4 regions of the Streptomyces sp. CA-288835 genome follow, and region 1 is predicted to be linked to each of the others. Evidence: riboswitches for the same ligand, from Rfam matches in the RefSeq annotation. Region 1 holds a riboswitch; each other region holds the start of a gene.
The links. A riboswitch is a leader RNA that binds a small molecule or an ion and turns the genes downstream of it on or off. The one in region 1 is predicted to bind cyclic di-AMP.
Positions count from the first base shown of each region.

Region 2: it holds a riboswitch for cyclic di-AMP, as region 1 does, so the genes downstream of both, ACQEVY_RS24945 (M23 family metallopeptidase) here and ACQEVY_RS12120 (M23 family metallopeptidase) in region 1, are expected to answer to the same signal.
Region 3: it holds a riboswitch for cyclic di-AMP, as region 1 does, so the genes downstream of both, ACQEVY_RS27660 (transglycosylase SLT domain-containing protein) here and ACQEVY_RS12120 (M23 family metallopeptidase) in region 1, are expected to answer to the same signal.
Region 4: it holds a riboswitch for cyclic di-AMP, as region 1 does, so the genes downstream of both, ACQEVY_RS06905 (M23 family metallopeptidase) here and ACQEVY_RS12120 (M23 family metallopeptidase) in region 1, are expected to answer to the same signal.

Region 1 is NZ_JBNJMW010000001.1:2,672,946-2,678,744, forward strand. Features, by position in the region: gene ACQEVY_RS12115 (GntR family transcriptional regulator) at 90-785, opposite strand; gene ACQEVY_RS12120 (M23 family metallopeptidase) at 997-1,785, opposite strand; cyclic di-AMP (ydaO/yuaA leader) riboswitch at 1,799-1,956, opposite strand; gene ACQEVY_RS12125 (M16 family metallopeptidase) at 2,170-3,561, opposite strand; gene ACQEVY_RS12130 (M16 family metallopeptidase) at 3,558-4,901, opposite strand; gene ACQEVY_RS12135 (DNA gyrase/topoisomerase IV subunit A) at 5,138-5,799, shown strand, end outside.
Region 2 is NZ_JBNJMW010000001.1:5,508,295-5,514,093, forward strand. Features, by position in the region: gene ACQEVY_RS24930 (dihydrofolate reductase family protein) at 1-781, shown strand, start outside; tRNA gene ACQEVY_RS24935 (tRNA-Met) at 878-951, shown strand; gene ACQEVY_RS24940 (PP2C family protein-serine/threonine phosphatase) at 1,025-2,224, shown strand; cyclic di-AMP (ydaO/yuaA leader) riboswitch at 2,508-2,663, shown strand; gene ACQEVY_RS24945 (M23 family metallopeptidase) at 2,674-3,687, shown strand; gene ACQEVY_RS24950 (PrsW family intramembrane metalloprotease) at 3,922-5,244, opposite strand; gene trmB (tRNA (guanosine(46)-N7)-methyltransferase TrmB) at 5,325-5,799, opposite strand, start outside.
Region 3 is NZ_JBNJMW010000001.1:6,061,225-6,067,023, forward strand. Features, by position in the region: gene ACQEVY_RS27650 (hypothetical protein) at 1-1,297, opposite strand, end outside; gene ACQEVY_RS27655 (FAD-dependent monooxygenase) at 1,297-2,541, opposite strand; cyclic di-AMP (ydaO/yuaA leader) riboswitch at 3,038-3,188, shown strand; gene ACQEVY_RS27660 (transglycosylase SLT domain-containing protein) at 3,193-3,930, shown strand; gene ACQEVY_RS27665 (hypothetical protein) at 4,022-4,765, opposite strand; gene ACQEVY_RS27670 (hypothetical protein) at 4,811-5,413, opposite strand.
Region 4 is NZ_JBNJMW010000001.1:1,502,317-1,508,115, reverse strand. Features, by position in the region: gene ACQEVY_RS06910 (alpha-galactosidase) at 1-1,655, shown strand, start outside; cyclic di-AMP (ydaO/yuaA leader) riboswitch at 1,957-2,120, shown strand; gene ACQEVY_RS06905 (M23 family metallopeptidase) at 2,123-3,049, shown strand; gene ACQEVY_RS06900 (DUF6250 domain-containing protein) at 3,229-3,960, shown strand; gene ACQEVY_RS06895 (SGNH/GDSL hydrolase family protein) at 4,083-4,868, shown strand; gene ACQEVY_RS06890 (TetR/AcrR family transcriptional regulator) at 5,401-5,799, opposite strand, start outside.

The sequences.
Region 1 (5,799 bases):
AATACCGGGCGGGCCCTTTGCAATTCCAGGTTGCGGGCAGCAGAAATAATCCCCCGCGAATTACTCCCCCTTTGTATACGGCGCCACTGTTAATGCCGCAGGCTCGCCGTGTTTACGGGGTGTTGCGAAGTCCTCACACGCTCCACGCGATCACCGTGCCCGGGAAAGCGCAGCCGGTGCGCGGCCGTCGCCCGCTCGGTGTGCAAGGCCGTGATCGCCCGGGCCCGCTCGCTGTCGCCGCGCGCGACGGCGTCCACGATGCCGCCGTGCTCCGACCAGGACTCGGCGGGATGGGCCGGCGCCTCGACCGCGTACATCCAGGCGATCTTGTGCCGCAGCTGGGTGAGCATCGAGGTCAGCGCGGGGCTGCCGGAGGCCTGTGCGAGCGTCTCGTGGAACCAGCCGCCCAGCGAGCGCAGATCCTCGCCCTGGCCCTTCCTGGCCCGCTCCTGGCCCAGCCTGACGAGGCCTCGCAGCACCTTGAGGTGCGCCTCCGTACGCCGCTGTGCGGCGCGCGCGGCGCCCAGCGGCTCCAGGAGCATGCGCATCTCCAGCAGGTCCGCGGCCTCCTGCTCGGTGGGTTCCGCGACGCACGCGCCCGCATGCCTGCGGGTGACGACGAAGCCCTCTGCCTCCAGCGTGCGCAGCGCCTCCCGCACGGGGACCCGCGAGACGCCGTAGCGACGCGCGAGGAGTTCCTCGGTGAGCCGGCTGCCGCGTTCGTAGACACCCGCCACGATGTCGTCACGGATCGCCGTGCATACCGAGTGCGCGGGAATACGCATGACCGGACCTCCGCCTTAATCCCCGCGAAACGCGGTCGATTGACGCTCGTTCGGTGACTCTATTGCAGAGTGCGGGAAATTCCGATGGCGGGCCGGAATCCATGGCGTTTTTTTGGACACATAGTCGCGCAGAACAGGCAGACGTCCGGTCAAGACGCACGAAAGCCCCGGCTCGGCGAGCCGGGGCCCTCGGGAAGGGTGCGGTGAGTCGTCAGAGGTTCACGCCGTGCGAGCGGAGGTAGGCGACGGGGTCCATGTCCGAGCCGTACTCCTGGGACGTACGCGCCTCGAAGTGCAGGTGCGCTCCGGTGACGTTGCCGGTCGCCCCGGAGAGGCCTATCTGCTGGCCCGGGGTGACGCTCTGGCCGACGGAGACGGAGAGGGACGACATGTGGGCGTACTGCGTGTACGTCCCGTCGTTCATCTTGATGACGACCTGGTTGCCGTACGAGCCCTCGAAGCCGGCCTCGACGACGGTGCCGGCGCCCACGGAGCGGACGGTCGTGCCGCTGGCGGCGTGGAAGTCGACGCCGGTGTGGCTGCCCGACGACCAGACGGAGCCGCCGGCCTTGTAGCCGGTCGAGACGTACGAGTCGCTGATCGGCGAGACGAAGGAGTTGAGCAGGCGCTTGCGCTCGGCCTCACGGGCGGCGCGCTCCTCGGCCGCACGCTCCGCCTTGGCCTTCGCCTCGGCGCGGGCCTTCTGCTCGGCGGCCCGCTTCTTGGCGGCCTCTTCCGCTGCCTGACGGGCGGCGGCCTCCTCGGCGGCCTGCCGTTGGGCGTGGGCCTGGGCGTCGATCTGGTCGGCGACCGAGTCGCCCATGGTGACGGCCTGGGTCAGCCCTGTCTGCTTGGCAGTGGACGGGCCGGCGAACGCCGGGGCGGCCAGAGTGCCGATGACACCGGTGGTGGCGAGTGTCGCTACGCCAACGGTCCTCGAGGACGTGCGCTTCGTACGGCTCGGGCGACGGTGCTTCCCGGTGGCGCGGGTGAACGCCATGAAGTGGCTTGTCCTTTCCTTCCTTCTCGCCTACCGGGTTAGCTGACGGGTTCGGAGCAGGAAGGTCTCCTACGGGCCCCCTCCTGGAGGGCGCCCGATTCACCCCAGGGACTGCGATGGGTCCCCGGCTCCCCTGGCTCGCGCCGTACGGGGACTCGGCGATGACTGTCCGGTGCCGCGGGTGCGGCGCAGTGCCTGACGGACAGCCGGACTGACGCTAAGCGGGTCATCTCTCAAATAACAAACGGATGACGGCTTTTGTAGCGCACGCCACAGGCCAGACACACAACCTCCATACCAACTCGCAACCAATCCAATCAATTTGGACAAAGAGGGACCCTGGAGGCTCATCAGCCTCCAGGGTCCCTGGGATGTGCGGCGGCTCTACTCGGCCGGGACCACGCTCACTTCACCGATTCCGAGGGCCTTGACGGGCTCCTCGATCTGGGCGGCGTCCCCGACGAGGACGGTCACCAGACGGTCCACCGGGAAGGCGCTCACGGCGGCCGCGGTGGCCTCCACGGTGCCCGTCGCGGCGAGTTGGCGGTACAGGGTCGCCTGGAAGTCGTCCGGCAGGTGCTGCTCGACCTGGTCGGCGAGCGTGCCGGCGACGGCGGCCGCGGTCTCGTACTTGAGCGGCGCCACACCCACCAGGTTCTGTACGGCGATATCGCGCTCGGCGTCCGTCAGACCCTCGGCCGCGAGCGTACGCAGCACCTTCCAGAGGTCGTCCAGCGCCGGGCCGGTGTTCGGGGTGTCCACCGAGCCGCTGATGGCGAGCATCGCGACGCCCGTACCGTCCGGGGCGGAGCGCAGCACCTGGCCGAACGCCCGCACACCGTAGGTGTAGCCCTTTTCCTCGCGCAGGACGCGGTCGAGACGCGAGGTGAGGGTGCCGCCGAGGCAGTACGTGCCGAGCACCTGGGCGGGCCACACACGGTCGTGCCGGTCGGCGCCGACGCGGCCGATGAGCAGCTGCGTCTGCACGGCTCCTGGGCGGTCGACGATGACCACGCGGCCGGTGTCGTCGGCGGTCACCGGAGGCACGGGACGCGCTTCGGCCGGCGAGCCGGTCCAGGCGCCGAGCGTGTCACCGAGCAGTCCGTCGAGGTCGACACCGGTGAGGTCGCCCACGACGACCGCGGTGGCCGTGGCGGGGCGTACATGCTTCTCGTAGAAGGCGCGTACCGCCGCCGAGTCGATGGCCGCGACCGTCTCCTCGGTGCCCTGGCGCGGGCGCGACATGCGCGAGGTCGCCGGGAAGAGCTGCTTGGAGAGCTCCTTGGCGGCGCGGCGGGCCGGGTTGGCGGTCTCGTGCGGGATCTCGTCGAGCCGGTTGCGGACGAGCCGTTCGACCTCGCTGTCCTCGAAAGCGGGCGCCCTGAGGGCGTCGGCGAGCAGACCGAGCGCCTTCGGGAGCCGCGATACCGGGACCTCGAGGCTCAGCCGTACGCCCGGGTGGTCGGCGTGCGAGTCCAACGTGGCGCCGCAGCGCTCCAGTTCGGCGGCGAACTCCTCGGCTGAGTGCTTGTCGGTGCCTTCGGAGAACGCACGCGCCATGATCGTGGCGACACCGTCCAGGCCCTGCGGCTCGGCCTCCAGCGGTGCGTTCAGGAGGATTTCCACGGCGACGACCTGCTGGCCGGGGCGGTGGCAGCGCAGCACCGTCAGGCCGTTGTCGAGCGCACCGCGCTCGGGCGCCGGGAAGGCCCAGGGCTTGGCCTCGCCGGCCTGGGGCTGGGGATGGAAGTCGATGGTCACGGTGGCCTCGGTCACTGGGCGCTCTCCTCGTCGGTGGCGGTCTCCTCGTCGGTGGCGATCGGCTCGTACACGAGCACCGCGCGGTTGTCGGGGCGCAGTCGGGCCTTGGCGGCCTCCTGGACCTCCTCGGCCGTGACGTCGAGCACGCGCTGTACGGCGGTCAGGGCGAGCTGCGGGTCGCCGAACAGCACGGCGTACCGGCAGAGTTCATCGGCGCGGCCTGCGACCGTACCGAGCCGGTCCAGCCACTCGCGCTCCAACTGGGCCTGGGCGCGCTCCATTTCCTCGGCCGTGGGACCCTCCTCGGCGAACCGGGCGAGCTCCTCGTCGACGGCCGCCTCGATGACGGGGACCTCCACGTCACCGGAGGTCTTCACGTCGAGCCAGCCCAGGGAGGGCGCTCCGGCCAGGCGCAGCAGACCGAAACCGGCCGCCACAGCCGTACGGTCGCGGCGTACGAGCCGGTTGTAGAGGCGGGACGACTCGCCGCCGCCGAGGACGGTCAGGGCGAGGTCGGCCGCGTCGCACGCGCGCGTGCCGTCCTCCGGGAGCCGGTAGGCGGCCATCAGCGCGCGAGCCGGGACCTCCTCCTCGACGACCTCGCGCAGCTGCTCGCCGATGATGTCCGGCAGGGAGCCGTCACGCGGGGCGGGCTTGCCGTCGTGCCCCGGGATGGAGCCGAAGTACTTCTCGACCCAGGCGAGCGTCGCCTCCGGGTCGATGTCGCCGACGATCGACAGAACGGCGTTGTTGGGCGCGTAGTAGGTGCGGAAGAACGCGCGGGCGTCCTCCAGGGTGGCCGCGTCCAGGTCGGCCATCGACCCGATGGGGGTGTGGTGATACGGGTGGCCCTCCGGGTACGCGAGGGCGGTCAGCTTCTCGAAAGCGGTGCCATAGGGGACGTTGTCGTAGCGCTGGCGGCGCTCGTTCTTGACGACGTCGCGCTGGTTCTCCATCGACTCGTCGTCGAGCGCGGTGAGCAGCGAGCCCATGCGGTCGGCCTCCAGCCAGAGGGCGAGCTCCAGCTGGTGCGTGGGCATGGTCTCGAAATAGTTGGTGCGCTCGAAACTGGTGGTGCCGTTGAGCGAACCGCCCGCGCCCTGCACGAGCTCGAAGTGGCCGTTGCCCTTCACCTGGGCCGAGCCCTGGAACATCAGGTGCTCGAAGAGGTGAGCAAGTCCGGTCAGGCCCTTGACCTCGTGGCGCGAGCCGACGTCGTACCAGAGGCACACCGCCGCGACCGGGGTCAGATGATCTTCGGAGAGCACCACGCGCAGGCCGTTGGCCAGGCGGTGCTCGGTCGCTGTCAGCCCGCCGGAGCCGGCCTCGACGGTGGCCGTGTGACCCATGGGCATGTACGTCCCTTCGATCGCGGAAAACTGCTGAATTCCTGCTAGTCATGCCACTGTATGCAAGCGCGCTGACAGCTGGCGAAGTTCCCGGAACGGCTACGCCGAGAGCGAGCGGGCGCGTGTCCTCCCGGACCTCTGTGCATGGGGCGTGGTCCGGGTTGTCAGTGGGGCGGTCCACAATGGAGCTCGTCAGATCCCGTTCATGCCCCGGCAGACACTGTGAAGGAGTCGCAGCAGCGATGGCCCGCCGCAGCACGAAGACCCCGCCGCCAGACGACTTCGAGGAGCGCATCCTCGACATCGACGTCGTCGACGAGATGCAGGGCTCCTTCCTCGAGTACGCGTACTCGGTGATCTACTCCAGGGCCCTGCCGGACGCCCGCGACGGCCTCAAGCCCGTACACCGCCGCATCGTCTACCAGATGAACGAGATGGGGCTGCGCCCCGACCGCGGCTATGTGAAGTGCGCCCGCGTCGTCGGCGAAGTCATGGGTAAGTTGCACCCCCACGGCGACGCATCGATCTACGACGCCTTGGTGCGCCTGGCCCAGCCCTTCTCGATGCGCCTGCCCCTGGTGGACGGCCACGGCAACTTCGGCTCGCTGGGCAACGACGACCCGCCGGCCGCCATGCGGTACACCGAGTGCCGGATGGCCGACGCGACCTCCCTGATGACGGAGTCGATCGACGAGAACACGGTCGACTTCTCACCGAACTACGACGGCCAGGAGCAGGAGCCGGGCGTCCTCCCGGCCGCGTATCCGAACCTGCTGGTGAACGGCGCCTCGGGCATCGCGGTCGGTATGGCCACGAACATGCCGCCGCACAACCTCGGCGAGGTGATCGCCGCCGCCCGGCATCTGATCCGGCACCCCGGCGCCGATCTCGAGACCCTCATGAA
Region 2 (5,799 bases), 2.8 Mb from region 1:
CCGCGGCCTGGGCGTCGACGTCGTCCCCGTCGGCCCGGAGCTCGACTGGCCGACCGTACTCGAGCACCTTCACGACGTACGAGGCGTACGGCGGCTCATGGTCGAGGGCGGCGGGCGCGTGCACACACAGCTGCTCCAGGAGGGCCTCGCAGACGAGCTGCAACTCGCTCTCGCGCCCCTCCTCGTGGGGCAGCCGGACGCCCCCCGGATGTTCGGACCCGGCGGCTACCCGGGCGGGATCCGCAACCGGATGCGGTTGGTGGAGACGCGGCCCGTAGGCGATGTGGTGCTCATGCGCTACGTGCCCACGGCGCCCGGAGCGGGCGGGCTCGCCTCCGCCGCCGACCGTCACTGGCTGGAGATCGCCTGCGAGCTCGCCGCCCAGTGCCCGCCCTCGCGGACCGCGTTCAGCGTCGGCGCGGTCGTCGTCGCCGCGGACGGTACGGAACTGGCCCGCGGCTACTCCCGCGAGTCCGACCCGGTCTCGCACGCCGAGGAGGCCGCGCTCGCGAAGCTCGACCCGGCCGATCCGCGCCTGCCCACCGCCACCGTCTACAGCAGCCTGGAACCTTGTGCCCGCCGCGCCTCCCGGCCCGCCCCCTGCGCCCGGCTGATCCTCGACGCGGGAGTACGCCGCGTGGTCACCGCCTGGCGCGAGCCGGACACGTTCGTCCGGTCCGCGGACGGCAGCGGTCTGCTGGCCGCCGAGGGCGCCGAGGTCGTCGTACTCCCGGAATACGCGGAACGGGCCGCCGAGCCCAACCGCCATCTGCTCGGTTGAGGGTCGGTGGAAGGCAGGGTGCCGGCTCGGTTAAGAGCGGGGAGCGAAAACCCGTGTGCTGAGCGTCCCGCGGATGGCGTACACTGGTCTTACCGACGCGGGGTGGAGCAGCTCGGTAGCTCGCTGGGCTCATAACCCAGAGGTCGCAGGTTCAAATCCTGTCCCCGCTACTGAACACTCAGGGCCGGAACCTACGGGTTCCGGCCCTGAGTGCTTTCCGGGGTTCCCGCCGGTCCTGTCCCGATGGCAACGCTCACCCACTCGGCCCGCACAGGTCGCCCCCCGACCACCCGCCGGGAACCCTGGACGGAGCGCGGTGACGCGGTGAAGGGCAGGAGACCAGTGGCGGGGCCCGGAGAAGTGGAGACTGGCGGACGGAGCGTCGCGTACCTCCGCACCCTCGTCCAGGCCCTCCCGGTGCTGCTGATCATCGCGGGCGTCTGCTACGACCTCCTCACCCCTCCTCCCTTCACCGCGGTGCCCTTCTTCACGGTCGCCCCGCTCATCGCCGCGCCCCTCTCCACCTTCGCCAACACGCTGCGCACCGGAGTCGTCTCCGTCGCCGCCCTGTCCCTGCTGCACATCAGGGGCGACTTCGACGTGGGCGCCGCCACCGAGGTGGCCACCGCGACCGCGGTTGCCGTGCTGGCGCTCGCCATCAACCGCCTCGTGCGCCGCAGTGACCAACGTCTCGCCTCCGCCCGCGAGATCGCGGAGGCGGCCCAGCGCGCCGTACTGCCCGAACCGGCCGAACGGATCGGCGGGCTCGACATCGCGGCGCGGTACGAGGCGGCGCAGGCGGACGCGTTCATCGGGGGCGACCTGTACGCCGTGCAGGACACCCCGCACGGCGTACGGCTCGTCGTCGGCGACGTACGCGGGAAGGGCATGGGCGCGGTGGCGGCCGTGGCCGTGCTCATCGGGGCCTTCCGGGAGGCCGCCGAGCAGGAGGCGACCCTGGAGGCGGTGGCGCAGCGGCTGGAGCGAGCACTGGTGCGCGAGGCCGCCCGGCGCGGCGGCCTCGAGGCGTTCGAGGGCTTCACCACCGCCGTACTGGCCGAAATCCCGCACGCCGACGCCGTCGTACGCCTCGTCCACCGCGGCCACCCGGGGCCGCTCATGCTCTACGGCGACGGCTCGCTGGACACGCTGAAGGACGAGGACCCCGCACTGCCGCTCGGGATGGGCGAGTTGGGCCCGTGGCCCGACCGGGCGCAGGAGGTCCCGTTCCCCGCCGGAGCCACCCTGCTCTTCTACACGGACGGGGTGACCGAGGCCCGGGACCGGCACGGCGTCTTCTTCGACCCGGCGGACAGGCTCGCGGGCCGGACCTTCCACGGACCCCGGGCGCTGCTGGCCACGCTCGTGGAGGAAGTCGTACGGCATACGGGAGTCGGCGGCGCGACGGACGACATGGCGCTGCTGGCGGTCCGGAGACCGTGAGGGCGACTGGTGAGGCGGACGCATGATGCCGGAGGCGGCGTCGTATCACCTTCCGTAGTCGGACGAACCCACTCCGCATAACAACTGAAACATTGTCAACAGCAGTCACAGCAGTGAATTGGAGCTGAGTCACGATCAACTCGCCCGATTCATCCCAGTGATGACCTGAAAGTCCAGGCCAAGACTGCCAACGAATCTCCAGAACAGCTTGGAATCCAGGGCCTGCCTCTATTAACGTTCGATAACGCAGCGCGGTCGTCCCAGCCGACACAAGAGTCGGCTCCGTGCGCACGCGCCGAATCCCGCAAGGGAACCGGGGAACCACCAACTTGGGGTGAATCGGGCGTTGTTCCGGTGGAGACACCGTGAGCAACGCGCGTAGGAGACCTTCCTGCTCCGAACCCGTCAGCTAACCCGGTAGGCGGAAGGAAGGAAAGGAGTGCGCCTACGTGGCGTCCAACCGGCCTGCCCCCCAGACTTCGTTCGCGCCGAATGAGGAGCCCGACACATTCGGCTACGGCAAACGCCAGGACGAGGAGACCTGGGAGGAGTGGAACCCCTCTGAGGATTCCCTCAAGCCCGTACGCGGCAGGCACCGCGTCGGCAAGCAGCGCGGCGGAGGCCTCGCACGCAGCTCCACGGTTCTGGGCGTCGGCGTCATCGCCGCCGTCAGCGCGGGCGGCATGGCCAGCGCGAACACCGGCAAGCCGCCGGTCTCGATCACGCTTCCCGACCTTCCGCTGATCTCGGGCGACACGGACGAAGAGCCCGGTTCCACGACTCCGCTCACCCACGCCGGTCTGAGCACCGCGGACGCCGAGCAGGGCAACTCCGACGCAGGCGAGGCCCTGCGCGCCCGCATCATCCTCCAGGCCGAGCGCCAGCAGGATCAGGTGGACCAGGAGGCCCGGCAGGCCGCGGCGACCGCCGCCGCGAAGAAGGCCGCCGACCAGGCCGCCAAGGAGCGGGAAGAGGCCAAGGCCAAGGCCGAAGCCGCCAAGGAGAAGGCGGCGGAGGAGGCCCGGCAGAAGGCTGAGGCGGAGCGCCTCGCCGAGCTCGCCAAGAGCTTCGCGCTGCCGACGTCCTCGTACACCATCACCTCGACCTTCGGGCAGTCCGGCGCGCTGTGGTCCTCCGGGACCCACACCGGCCTGGACTTCGCCGCTCCCTCGGGCACGCCGCTCAAGGCCGTCCACAGCGGCACCATCACCGAGGCCGGCTGGAACGGCTCGTACGGCTACCTCACCAAGCTCAAGCTCGACGACGGCACGGAGGTCTGGTACGCCCACCAGTCCTCGATCAGCGTCAGCGTCGGCCAGAAGGTCAGCACGGGCGAGGTCATCGGCCGCGTCGGCGCGACCGGCAATGTCACCGGGGCGCACCTCCACATGGAGGTCAAGACGTCGGGCGGGGATGGGATCGACCCGATGGCTTGGCTGCGGAGCAAGGGGCTCAACCCGTAAGTCCTGCAAGATCTTTGACGCCATTCGCTTTCGGACGAGAAGCGGGTGGCGTCTTGGTTTTCGCCTGGTTCCGGGCTGGGCGGCTTTGGTGAAGCCCAGTGCGGTACCGCGCCCGCTTGAGGGGCCGCAGGCCCCGATAGGGGCGCGGGGCTGCGTCGATTTGCGGCTCCGCCGCGTGGGCGCGACCAGCCCCCACCGGCCCGCAGCCGAATCACTGCACCTCCAGCGGAGCGCCTAGTTCCGGTAGGGGTTGTACGCCGGGTAGGGCGACGCCTGCCCGTACGAGTTCCCGTACGTCGGCCACGGCGGCGGCGCCGGCGGCGGAGCCGTGGCCCGGGCCGCGTACGCCAGCGCGGGGCGAGCCAGCTCACGGCGGGCCCAGAGCTCGTTGAGCAACTCCCGTTCCCGTACGACGAAATCGGTGCCCGCGCGGCCGCGGCGCCCCCGGTGGCGGAGGAACGCGAGAGAGGTCGCGTACGCCTCGTACTCCGCGACCGCCCGCCCCGCCGGGCGGCCGCCGTGATGCGTGGCCCACTCGCGGGCCAGCCTCCGCGCCTTCATCGAGCCCAGCACGAACGGCTCGGGAACCGTCAGCCAGCCCGCCATCGCGTACGCGGGCAGTTCGGTGCGGATCGTGCCGAGTTCGCGCTGCCGGGTCCAGATGGCCAGCCAGGTCAGCAGGCCGAACGCGGGCACCATGAAGGCCGCGTACACCGCGAAGAAGCCGTACGTGCCGAAGGTCGACGAGCCGTTCCAGAGGGCGTGCATGCCCATCGCCAGCAGCAGGCCCGTGAAGGGCAGGAGCACGCGTCGTATGTGCTGGCGGTCCGCGGAGAGCGCCGCGATGCCGAAGCCGATGCCGGTGAGCACGGTGAACAGCGGGTGCGCGAAGGGCGACATGATCACGCGTACGAAGAAGGTGGCGGCGGTGACGGAGGCGATGCCGCCGTCGCCGCTCAGCTGGTCGGTGCCGAAGGCGGTGCCGAGGTAGAGGATGTTCTCGGTGAACGCGAAGCCGGTCGCGGTGACTCCGGCTATCACTACGCCGTCGACGATGCCGGTGAAGTCCCGTCTGCGGAACAGGAAGACGAGTAAGACGGCGGCGGCCTTCGCGCTCTCCTCCACGATGGGCGCTATGACGGTCGCGCCGATCGTGTCGGCGCTGGAGGGGTCCGCGGTGGCCGTGGCTATCCAACGCGTCGCGAAACTGTTCGCCACGATCGCGATCAGCGCCGCCGCGCAGGCCCCCCAGGCGAACGCGAACGTCAGGTTCCGCCAGGGGCCCGGCTCGACCCGGTCCAGCCAGCGGAACGCGGCGATCAGCAGCGGGACGGGCAGCACGGCGAGGCCGAGGCCCACCAAAAAGCCCTCGGTGCCGGTCTGTTCGCGGACCAGGGCCAGGATGACGAGACCGGAGAGGGCGAGCAGGGTGATCAGCGCGCCGTAACGCACCCATCTGCGGCGCCACCAGTGCGTATGCCGCCGGGTGCCTCCGACCGGGGTGCCGGGGGGTGGGGGGTACGGCGGGTACGCCGGATACGGGGGACTGGTGGCCACAACATCGACCCTAACCAGGGAGGGGGTGGGCACGCGACGGTACGTTTGCGCCCCGCTGGGTTCGCTGGGTTCGGGATGGCTTATGGGGTGCTGCGTCGGGCGCCGTTTGGGGTGCGGTGCGGCACGCGGTGGAACAGCAGGTCGTGCACCACATGGCCCTTGTCCAGGCCCTGGCTCTCGAAACGGGTCAGCGGACGGAAGTCCGGGCGGGGCGCGTAGCCGCCGTCCGGCTGGGTGTTCTCGAAGTCCGGGTGCGCGCTGAGGACTTCGAGCATCACCTCGGCGTACGGCTCCCAGTCCGTGGCACAGTGCAACAGCGCACCGGGCTTGAGGCGGGACGCGGCGAGCGTGAGGAAGTCCGGCTGGATGAGGCGACGCTTGTGGTGACGCTTCTTGGGCCAGGGGTCCGGGAAGTAGACGCGCAGTCCGCTGAGGGAGTCGGGCTGGAGCATCTCCCTGAGCAGGATGATCGCGTCACCGTTGGCGACCCGGATGTTGGACAGCCCGTTCCGGTCGGCGAGATTGAGCAGGTTCCCTTGGCCCGGGGTGTGCACA
Region 3 (5,799 bases), 3.4 Mb from region 1:
GCCGGGGGTTCAGGGTTTCCAGCGCCTCCGCGCTCGTGCCCAGGAAGGTCAGGTCGGTCGGTACGAAGACGCCGGTCAGGCCCACCACCGAGATCACCGCTCCGCCGATGAACAGGCCCGCTCCCGTGACGATCAGCAGGAGTTGGCCGGTCAGGGCCCGTCGGCGTTCCGGTTCCGGGCCCTCGGGGGGCAGGTGCCAGCGTGGTGTGTGCGGGGTGCGGCGGACCGCGGCCACGAACATCGGGAACAGTACGAGGGCAGTGGCCGTGTGCAGGGGTTCTACGAAGCCGGTGGCCAGGAAGTAGAACAAGGTGGGGAAGCCGATCGCTCCCGAGAGCAGGTACACCTCGCGGGCCCAGGGCCAGCCGCGTCGGATGCCGCCCACGGCGAGGCCGGTGTAGAGGGCGCCGATCGATGCCATCGTGCCGGCCATGGTGATCCGGTCGTGCTGGAGGAAGTGGACGAGGTGGTGGTTGGCGGCGTGCAGTTGATGCACCGTCATGCCGAGGTAGTCGCGGTCGTACCAGAGCAGTACCGGCCCGAGTGTGATCGCCGCGGCGCCGAGTCCGGCGCCCGTCATACCGAGCCCGACGAGCAGCGCCCACCACCAGGCGGGCCAGCGGCGCGGATCGCGGCCGACGTCCCGTAGCCGCGGAGGGGGCGCGGTGGGCGTGGCCGCCTCGGTGACCCGTGCGAACCAGCCGGGTCCGGCCTCGACCAGCACCTCGGGCCGGGCCAACACGACGGCGCCCGGCTCCTCGAGCGCGGCGGCCGCGGCGGTGACCGACGGGTCGGACACGTAGACCAAGTGCGGGTCGTCGCCGCTGGTGAACCTGTCACCGTACGGGTCGGACACATGGACGCCGTCCGGGTCGTCGCCGCTCGTGAACCCGTCGACGTACGGCTTGAGGGCGGCCTCGGTCTCCGGATCGCCGGTGCGGACGACCAGCGGGATCGAGCGGCCGGCAGCGGCCTTCCGTACGGTCTCCACATCGGCCGCCGAGACAGGTGACACCTCGACGACGCCGGCCCCGAGCGGGGGCATGGCCCGTACCGTGTCGCGGGCGAGCGAGGGCGGGACGGTTATGCCGAGGCGGACGGTCACGGGTACGCCGGCGATCTCACCGGCGAGGCGCTCAGGCGGGTGGCGGTGGCCGAACCCCCGGGCGATCAGCCGTGCGCCGGCGGGACGGGAGCCGATCGAGGCCAGCAGCCGCAGTGCGGTGCGCTGCGAACGGCGACGGCCGAGGACAGCGGCGGCCGCGCCGCGCAGCGGGTGATACGTCCAGTCCGGCATCAGTCGCCCTTGCTCTCGCTCTCGCCCTTGTTCTTGCTCTCGCTCTTCGTCGCGGTCGCCGGGTCAGCGGGCGCCGTCCAGCCGAGCACCGGCGTCATCGAACGCAGCGTCGCCCGCGTCGGCGTCAGCCGGGCGGCCGTGTCGCGCAGCAGCACCGCGGGCGGCCACGCCAACTGGCCGACTGCGCCGAGGCGGGCGGAGCGGCGCGTGATTGCCTGGGTTCGCGGGCGGCGCAGCAGGTCGTACGAGCGGAGTGCGGCGCCAACGTCCGGGGTGCCGTCGAGGCAGTGGGCGAGGGTGACCGCATCCTCCAGCGCCTGGCATGCGCCCTGGCCCAGGTTGGGGGTCATGGCATGGGCCGCGTCGCCCAGCAGCGCGACCCGGCCGCGTACGAAGGTGGGCAGCGGCGGAAGCTCGTACAGGTCGTGCCGGAGCACCGCCTCCGTGGGGACGGCGGCCAGCAGGGCGGGCACGGGATCTGGCCACGACCCGAACCGGCGCAGCAGTTCGGCGTGCTCGGACGAGGACGAGAGCGAGGGCGAGGACGAGCCGGAGGCCGCTCCCTCCGGCAGCGACGCCGTCGCGAAGCAGTACATCCGCCCGCCCGGCAGCGCCGTGTAGCCGAACCTCTCTCCACGGCCCCAGATCGCCGCGCCCTCGGAGGGCGGCTCGGCGAAGGGCTCGGTGACCATGCGCCAGGCCGGGTAACCGGCGTACCTGGGGCCGGCCGCGTGAGGCCACAAGGTGCGGCGGACCGCACTGCGCAGCCCGTCGGCGCCGACCACGACGTCGGGCCGGGACCCGCCCCCTGTGCCCCCGCGGTGATCGACGACCAGACCGTGGCCGTCGTCGCGGACCGCGGACACCTCGCTGCTCGACCGCAGGCTGTCGGCGGGCAGTGCCTCGGTGAGCACCCGCAACAGGTCCGCGCGGTGCAGGACCACGAGGGGTTGGCCGAAGCGGCGCGCCAGCTCCGCGTTGTCCGTACGGGACAGCCAGCGGCCCCGGCGGTCCCGTACGCCACCTGCGGCCTCGACGGCGCCGAGTGCCCGTACGTCGTCGGCCAGGCCGAGCACCTCAAGCGCGTGCAGCGCGTTCGGCCACAGCGAGATGCCGGCGCCGATCTCGGTGAACTCCGGGGCACGTTCCAGGACTTCGACGCGCCAGCCCCGGCGGTGCAGGGCGATGGCCGCCGCGAGGCCGCCGATTCCGCCGCCGACGATGGTCGCGGCGCGCTGCGGCATGGGTCCTCGCTCTGCTTTCGGGCGTCGCCCGGTCAGGTGGCCGTCGATCCGGTGCCTGAGCGGCATGCGACGCGGCGCAGGTCCGCAGGTCCGGCTGGGAAGCGCCTCATCGCAGCATGGCGGCAGTCGCCTGTCAACGTGCCTAGGGGCCGACCGGCAAGGGGTTCTGCAAGCCCCGCCCCGGACCGCCCCCAGGAACGCGCAATGCCCGAGTTGCCTACATTGCCGCTTTGTTCAGTCTTAGTGGTACTTGATCGCGTGAAATGGGTCACGTGCGGATGGAATGGGCGTTGAAGGCGCACCTCGACAACTTCTGCTTTGCAGAACGTAAGTTGAGAGTCGCGTTCCGGAATAATCGGGCGATTTGCCCCTCGTTTTAGCGAGTTCATAAGGGGCGCACCGGGATTTCGAGGCTTGTTTCGGGTGTGTGCTCTCGCATACGTTCACGTCTCGATCCGGACGGAACGCCTAATCCTGCCGCCGCTCCGGAACCCCATTCGTCCACGCGCTACGGCAGGAGCGGGGGACCCAGGTAAGTCGCCGATCCGGGCAACCGGAACGGCTTGGGGTGAAGTCGCGCTCCCCGCGCGGCCGGGCAGCTCCCGCCCGAACCCGACAGCTCACCTCGCAGGCGCCGGAGAGGAATTCGTCATGCCCGCACGAGGTAAGCACCGCCGTACGAGAGTCAGCCGCATCGCCCGCGCCTTCGTCCCCGTAGGAACGGGTGGCGTCGCGCTCGCGCTCCCGTTCGTGGCGGTGAGCGGTGCCCACGCCGCCCAGCCGTCGGGGCAGGTCACGCAGGTCGCGCAAGCCGCCGCTCCGCAGGTAGAGCTCGTCACGCACAAGGTGGCCAAGGGCGACACCTTGACCAAGATCGCCAAGAAGCATGGCACGAGCGGCGGTTGGCAGGGGCTGTACAAGGCCAACCGTGCGGTCATCGGGAACAACCCGTCGATGATCAAGCCGGGTCTCACGCTGACGGTCGGTACGAAGAAGGCGGCCGCGAGCCCGGCGGCCGCCAAGTCCGCGGCGCCCGCCGCTGCCACGCAAGCCGCCGCGAAGACGTACTCGAACGACCTCGACGGCTGGATCAAGGAAGCCCTGGACATCATGGCCCAGCACGGGATTCCGGGCTCGTACGACGGCATCCACCGCAACGTCATGCGCGAGTCGTCCGGGAATCCGCAGGCCATCAACAACTGGGACTCCAACGCCGCGGCCGGCACCCCGTCCAAGGGCCTCCTGCAGACCATCGACCCGACCTTCAGCGCCTACCACGTGCCCGGCACGTCGACGGACCCCTTCGACCCGGTCGCCAACATCGTGGCCGCCTGCAACTACGCCGCCGACCGATACGGCTCGATCGACAACGTCAACGGCCCTTATTAAGAACGGCCCTTATCAAGAGGGATCGGGGCCCGTATCGGGCCTGAGCAGAACACCGGCCCGGGTACCAGGTACCCGGGCCGACGCACACCCGTCAACCGAGCTTCGCGTTCTGCTTCTTCAGGATCATCGCCGGGATCTTCGTGTCGCTGGGGTAGCCCTTGGAGATGGCCGAGCCGTTCACTGAGAAGTAGACGGCGACGACGTCGGCGCTGCGTACGGCCGCGCCGTGCACCGTATGCGTGACCCCCCTGAACGTCATCGTGGACTTGAAGGCGAGGGATTCGTCGCCTGCCGCATCGGTCTTCTCCGCGGTGACGGTGTCGTGCTTGCCGCTGTTGCCGTTCGCCTTGGCCGTGAAGCCGGCGCCGCAGGAGTCCACCGCCTTGGAGAGGCCGGCCATGGCGGACTCCGCCTTGCCCTCCTCCTCGTAGGCGTTGAGCGTTATGTAGTTGGACGGTTTGGTGAGCGGGTTGATCGACGCGAAATGGGTGAGGAAGGCCTGCGGTTCGCCCAGCGGGAGCTGGTTCATCGCGTACGCCAGTGGGGCGCAGACCTCTTTGTCGAGGGTGACCTCGTCCTGAGACTTGGCGAAGGCGTACTCCGGGTCCAGGTCTGCCTTCGCGACTTCGTAGTCACCGCCTATCTCGGCCTGGGTGACCATGAGCTTCGCCAGGCGATCAGCCGGGTTCGGCCCCTTCGAAGGGGTGGCCGAGGCCTCAGGTTTGGGCTTGTCCGCCGCCGCGTCCGTCTCCGAGTCACCGCCTCCGCAGGCGGTCAGGCCGGTGAGTACGGCTATGGAGAGGGCGCCGGCGGTCAGGGCAGCGGATCTCTTCATTCCTCTTCCTTTCCTTATCGATGGCTGCCGGTGGAAGCAACTGCCCTACTGGCCGGGGAACTTCCAGATGAACGGCTCCCCGTCCTCCTCCGCCCAGCGGACCTCCATCTCCTTGGCGTTCGCCGGGATCAGGTACGAGTCGCAGAAGGTGTGGCTCTCGCCCGTCTTCCAGCTCTCGACGTCGTACGGGTCCTCGCAGCCGGGCGCGTCGTCGGCGGCGCCGATGAGCAGGGTGCCCCGCTTGCCGTCCGCCCAGATGCTGGTGCCGTCGGCCGCGTCGGAGTCGGACGTCAGGGCCGGGCCGCCCTTGTGCGTGAACTTGAGGTGCGCGACCGCGAGCACCATGCCCTTGGCCTCCGCCTTGTCCTGCACCAGTTCCTGAGCCTCGGCCTCGGTGCCGACGTCCACCTTCATGGCGGTGATGTCGTACGTGACCTTGCCGTCCTCTTCCTCGACCTTGCCCTCGGCGCTCTCGCCCGTGGCCATCTCGCCACCGGAGGCCGCCTCGGCCGGAGTCGCCGCCGCCTTCGCCTTGCCGGCGGGCTTCTTCGCGTCGGCCTTGTCCTCCCCGCCGCCGCACGCCGTCAGCGCGAGCGCGAGAACGGCGACGGGCGCGGCGACGCGCAGGGCGGTTTTCTGGTGCAGCAAGACAAGCTCCTTGTGGGTGTTGTGATTGTGGGGGGATCTACTCGCGCAGGCAGCACGGCGGCGCGGCGCCACAACGGCACGGCACCACAGCGGCATGGCCACAACGCGGAACAGCCACAGCGACAGCCACAGCCGCGGCACAGCCACACAGCGCTACGCGGTCGGAGGTGCCGATTGCGATGCCGGTGCTCTACGGGGCTGCAAGCCACCGGAGTTGCACCAGGAAAGGCCCAACTGCTCGTCGGGCAGACGACGTTCCCCGTGCGCGGACCCGCTCGAACTCCCAGCGGAAACGCGATCAACAGATCCTGGGGTACCGCCCCTCACACTGTCAACAAGGCTGAACACTCACCGTCACCGGAGGCGCGAGCGTGCGGTCGCGGGGC
Region 4 (5,799 bases), 1.2 Mb from region 1:
AGGTCCTGCGCGCCGACTCCGCGACCTGGACGCTGCCGGAGCGCGAGGGCTGGCGGCTGTCGCAGCTGCACGGGCGCTGGGCGGCCGAATCCCAGCTCGTACGAACAGACCTCACGTACGGCGAGAAGGTCATCGGCAGCCGGCGCGGTCACACCGGGCACCAGCATCTGCCGTGGGTCGCGCTGGACGTCGAGGGCGCGGCGACCGAGGAGCACGGCGAGGTGTACGGGTGCGCGCTCGCTTGGTCCGGCTCCTGGCGGATCGCCGTGGCCCAACTCCCGGACGCGCGCGTGCAGATCACCGGCGGCGCCGGGTACGACGAATCCGGCCTGGTGCGGCTGGAGCCGGGCGAGAGCTTTGTCACCCCGGTCTTCGCGGGGCTGTGGAGCGATGGCGGCTTCGGCGGGGCGAGCCGGGCCTGGCACGCGTACCAGCGGGCGTATGTGATCCCGGACGCGGACCAGGACCGGCCGGTGCTCTACAACTCCTGGGAGGCCACGGAGTTCGACATCTCCGAGGAACAGCAGCGGGCGCTCGCCCGGCGGGCCGCGGCGATGGGCGTGGAACTGTTCGTGGTCGACGACGGCTGGTTCGGGAAGCGGACCAGCGACCGGGCCGGGCTCGGGGACTGGACGCCCAACCCCGACCGCTTCCCGGCCGGGCTCAAGCCCCTCGCCGACGACGTGCACGCCCTGGGCATGCAGTTCGGGATCTGGGTCGAGCCGGAAATGGTCAATGCGGACAGTGAGTTGTATCGAGCGCATCCCGAATGGATTCAGTACCAACCAGGACGAAAGAAGACAGAGCTGCGTAATCAGCTCGTACTGAACGTCGCGCGCGAGGACGTCCAGGAGTACCTGTGGGAGCAGCTTCACGGGCTGCTCTCCAGTGCTCCGATCGACTACGTGAAGTGGGACTTCAACCGCTGCTTCACGGACGCCGGCTGGCCCGGGGAGGCGTACCCGCAGCGGCTGTGGGTCGACCATGTGCACGCCCTGTACGGCCTGTTGGACCGGCTGCGGGCCGCGCACCCCGGTGTCGCCTTCGAGTCCTGCTCCGGTGGTGGCGGCCGGATCGACCTCGGTGTCATGGCGCGTACGGACCAGGTGTGGACCTCGGACAACACCGACCCGCTCGACCGGCTCGCCATCCAGCACGGTTTCAGTCAGATCCACCCGGCGCGGGCCATGGCCGCCTGGGTCACCGACAGCCCCAACAAGCAGCTCAACGGGCGCGTGAGTTCGCTGCGCTTCCGCTTTGTGAGCTCCATGGCCGGAGTGCTCGGGGTCGGTGGTGACCTGACCGAGTGGAGTGACGAGGAACTCGCCGAGGCGCGGGACTGGGTGGCGCTCTACAAGGAGATCCGGCCCGTGGTGCAGCGTGGCGGCCTCTACCGACTGCGGGCACCGGAGGGCGGGCTGAGCGCCGTGCAGTACGTCCATGAGGACCAGGTCGTCGTCCTTGCCTGGCTCCAGGCTCAGCGTTACGGCGAGCCCGTGGCGCCCGTACGGCTGCGGGGGCTCGACCCGGTGGCGACGTACGAATGCCTCGAAACGGGCGAAGTGTACAAAGGTGCCGTGTTGTTGCATCACGGACTTCGGACCGGCCTGCGCGGGGACCTTGATGCGGCAGTTTTCCGTCTGCGTCGCATCTGAGAGTTGTGTCCGTATTGGAGTGCCTTCATTCCAACTCGCTCTGGAATGGGCACTCCTGAATCCGTGATGCGTGAGCAGCGTCATATTCGTGACGGTCCGCTGTCGCCATGTTCACGTAATTCAAGCGCGTTTACAGGGGATTTCAGCAAAGCCGGAGAGCGGTGATTCACGGAGCGTGACGGCGATTTCGGTCAAGGATCAAGAGAATGGGGCACATAGGCAACCCAAAGCTTGTCCCTGCGCGTCTTATTCGCTTACGTTCACGACCAATCCAGGCGGACGCCTAATCCTGCCGCCGCCTGGAATCCGCACACCGATCCGTACACGGCAGGAGCGGGGGACCCACAGGTACAACGCCTGATCCGGTCTCCGGAACAGGCTTGGGGTAAAGCTGCGCGAAAGCGCGGCCGGGCATCTCCAGCTCGCACCCGACAGCTCACCTCGCAGGCGCCGGAGAGGAATTCGCCATGCCCGCGAAGGGTAAGCACCGCCGCCCGAAGTCCGCGCGTTTCACCCGCTCGATCGCCGTTGCCTCAACAGGCGGCGCCGCTCTCGCACTTCCTTTGCTGGGAGCCGCCGGCGCACAGGCCGCGACTCCGCAGAGCGCGAACGCGTCTGTTTCCGACAAGGCCGAAACTGTTTCCCAGAAGGCCGTTGAGTCCGCTCCGGTCGCCGCTCAGAAGAAGGCCGCGACCAGGACGTACGAAGTAAAGACGGGCGATTCTCTCTCGAAGATCGCCAACGCCCAGAATGTCAGCGGTGGCTGGAAGAAGCTCTACGCCGACAACCGCCAGGTCGTCGGCAGTGACCCCGGGCTCATCCACCCGGGCCAGAAGCTGACGATCGGCAAGAAGGCCGCCGCGCCTTCCGGCGCCAACGAGGCCAAGGCTCCCCAGGCGGCCGCGGCCCCCAAGACGGCCGCGGCCCCCCAGGCACCCGCGAAGAAGGCCGAGCCCGCCAAGGCCGCCGAGGCGCCCAGCAGTTCGAGTGGCTTCACCATGCCGGTCGACGGCGCGACCGTCAGCACGCCGTACCGGATGTCGGGCGGCATGTGGTCCAGCGGCTACCACACCGGCGTCGACTTCGCCGCCGCGACCGGCACGTCGCTCAAGGCTGTGGGTGCGGGCACTGTCGTCTCCGCCGGCTGGGGCGGCGCGTACGGCAACCAGGTCGTCATCCAGCTCAACGACGGCCACTACGCCCAGTACGCCCACCTTTCGTCCCTTTCCGTCTCACAGGGGCAGTCCGTGACCGCCGGTCAGCAGATCGGTCTCTCCGGCGCGACCGGCAACGTCACCGGCCCGCACCTGCACTTCGAGATCCGCACCACGCCGGACTACGGCTCGGACGTGGACCCGATGGCGTTCCTGCGCTCGCACGGCGTCTCCGCCTGACGCCACCTGAGCGCCGCCGCGGGCGGATCGCGTCTCCCTCTCACGCCGAAGGCCGGACCCCTGATCCCCGGGTCCGGCCTTCGGCTTGTTCGCGGGGTCGACAGAGGTGGCGGGCTGCCGTCAAGATCTCCGGGCAAGCGCTTTCTGTCCCGCCCTGACGCCAGCCGAGGAGACGCTCCATGACGACCCGCAGAGCCTTCGGAGCCCTGGCGGCCGGTGCCGCCCTCGCGGCCGTGGCCCCCGCGCACACAGCGAGTGCGCATGCCTCGAGCGCGTCGGCGGGCCACCGCCGGGGACGGCTCATCGCCCGCGACGACTTCCGGCACGGACTGGGGCAGTGGGCAACGGAGTTGCAGGAGGGCGGCAGGGTCACCGCGTCCGGCGGGGTCATGGAGATCGAGGTGCCGAGCGGCGCCACGGTCTGGTTCAAGCGGAAGATCGCCGGGCCGTACGTCATCGAGTACACGGCCACACCGGTCTCCGCGGGCGGTGTCAACGACCGGGTGTCGGACCTCAACAACTTCTGGAACGCCGTCGACGTCCGCTCCCCGGACGACCTCTTCGCCACCCAACGCGGCGGCGCCCTCGACGAGTACGACTACCTCAAGACGTACTACTCGGGCTACGGCGCCAACTACAACTCGACCACGCGGCTGCGCCGTTACGTGGGCCAGGCGGGCGTCCGGCCGCTGATCTACGACTACACCGAGCCCTTGCTCGTGGCGAACCGGCCCCACCGCGTCCGGATCGTCTCGCACGGCTCGACCGTCCAGTGGTGGAACAACGGGCGGCTCGTCTTCGACTACGCCGACCCGGAGCCGTACACGAGCGGGCACTTCGCGTTCCGGACCGTATGGAGCCATTTCCGGATCACGGACTTCCGGGTGTGGGAGCTCTGTATTCCGAGTTGACCGGGACTTTACGCGTGGCTTATCTCACCGTCCGTCAACCCTTTCCTACGGTCGCGTAGCTCACATCGAAAGGTGAATCATGGCTCGATGTGGCAGACGATTCGAAGAATGACAGCAGATCAGTGATCGGGTCGTACGTGGCGGTGGGGGACAGTTTCACCGAGGGCGTCGGCGACCCCGGGCCCGACGGGGCGTTCGTCGGCTGGGCCGACCGGTTCGCGGTACTGCTCGCCGACCGGCGCGCTGAGGGCGACTTCGACTACACGAACCTTGCCGTGCGCGGGAAGTTGCTCGACCAGATCGTCGAGGACCAGCTTTCGCGGGCCATCGAGTTGGCGCCGGACCTCGTTTCCCTTTCCGCGGGTGGTAACGACATCCTTCGGCCGGGGACCGATCCCGACGAGGTCGCTGCTCGCTTTGAGGGTGCCGTTGCCGAACTCGCGTCGGCTGTCGGGACGGTGCTGGTGACAACCGGCTTCGATACTCGGGGTGTGCCGGTGCTCAGGCACTTGCGCGGCAAGATCGCTACGTATAACGGGCATGTGCGGGCGATTGCTGATCGGTACGGGTGTCCTGTGCTTGACCTTTGGTCGCTGAAGACCATTCAGGATCGGCGGGCCTGGGACGGTGATCGGCTGCATCTGTCGCCGGAGGGGCACACGCGGGTTGCGCTGCGCGCGGGGCAGGTGCTGGGGCTGGCGGTGCCTGCGGATCCTGAGCAGCCTTGGCCGCCGTTGCCGCCTCGGGGGGCGCTTGAGGTGCGGCGGGATGACATTCACTGGGCTCGGGAGTATCTGGTGCCGTGGATTGGGCGGCGGCTTCGGGGGGAGTCGTCGGGGGATCGGGTGGTGGCGAAGGGGAGTTTGTCGCCGGACGACATCAAGTTGCGCATGCGGTCCGCTGTTTGAGGGTTCCTTTTCCCCAGCCCCGCCCCTTCCCGAAACTGGGAGCTGCGCCCCCAGGCCCCGCTGCCTCCGGCGGGGTGGGGCGCCTCCGGCGGGTGGGTGGGGTGCCTACTGGGGTGGTGGGTGACTGTCGTGTCGCGGCTGCTTGTGCGTTGTGGCTGGTCGCGCAGTTCCCCGCGCCCCTAAAAAGCCTGCGACTGCCCGCACCCCGACGAGTAAGCGAACCGGAAAGCCCGCGCTCCGACGAAACCGGCAGTTTTCCGCCGGTGGGAGGGGACGTGGGCCGGTGCGTCCTATGCCCGTCGCTTAGCTTCGGTCTGGGCACACCAGAACCCTGTGGAAGCAAGGGGCCGTATGCCCTGTTGGCGACGGGCTGACGCACCGGACCGCGGCCCCGCACCCACCACCCACCCAAGGGGCGCGGGGAACTGCGCGAGCAACCACCACGCACCCGCACCCGCCCAACCGCCGGAGGCACCCCGCGTGGGCGCGACCAGCCACAACGGCGCCACAGCCGACAACGAACCCAACCGCCCTACTGGCGGAGGCCAAGCTCGTGGGCCAACGCCTCGTCCGCCCACTGTTGCGTCCGGGCGCGCGACACCGCCCCGTCGTACGCCGTCACCTGGACGGCCAAGCCGTCAAGGAGCGCCGTGAGGCGCAAAGCCGTGTCCATGGGAGACGGGCAGTGGAACTCCCCGGCAGCCACCCCCTCCGCGATGACCTCGGCAAGCGCCGCCTTCCACTGGCGGTCGAGGTCACGCGTAACCTCCCGCAACCCGGGGTCCCGCAGGGCCGCCGACCAGCCCTCGATCCACAGGCGCCACCCCTTGGCCTGGCCGGTCGGGGCGTACCAGCGAACGGCCGACCGGAGGCGACGTACCGCCGTGGTGCGGCGAGCGAGCAGCTTGCGCAGGTGGGCCAGGTCGCCCTC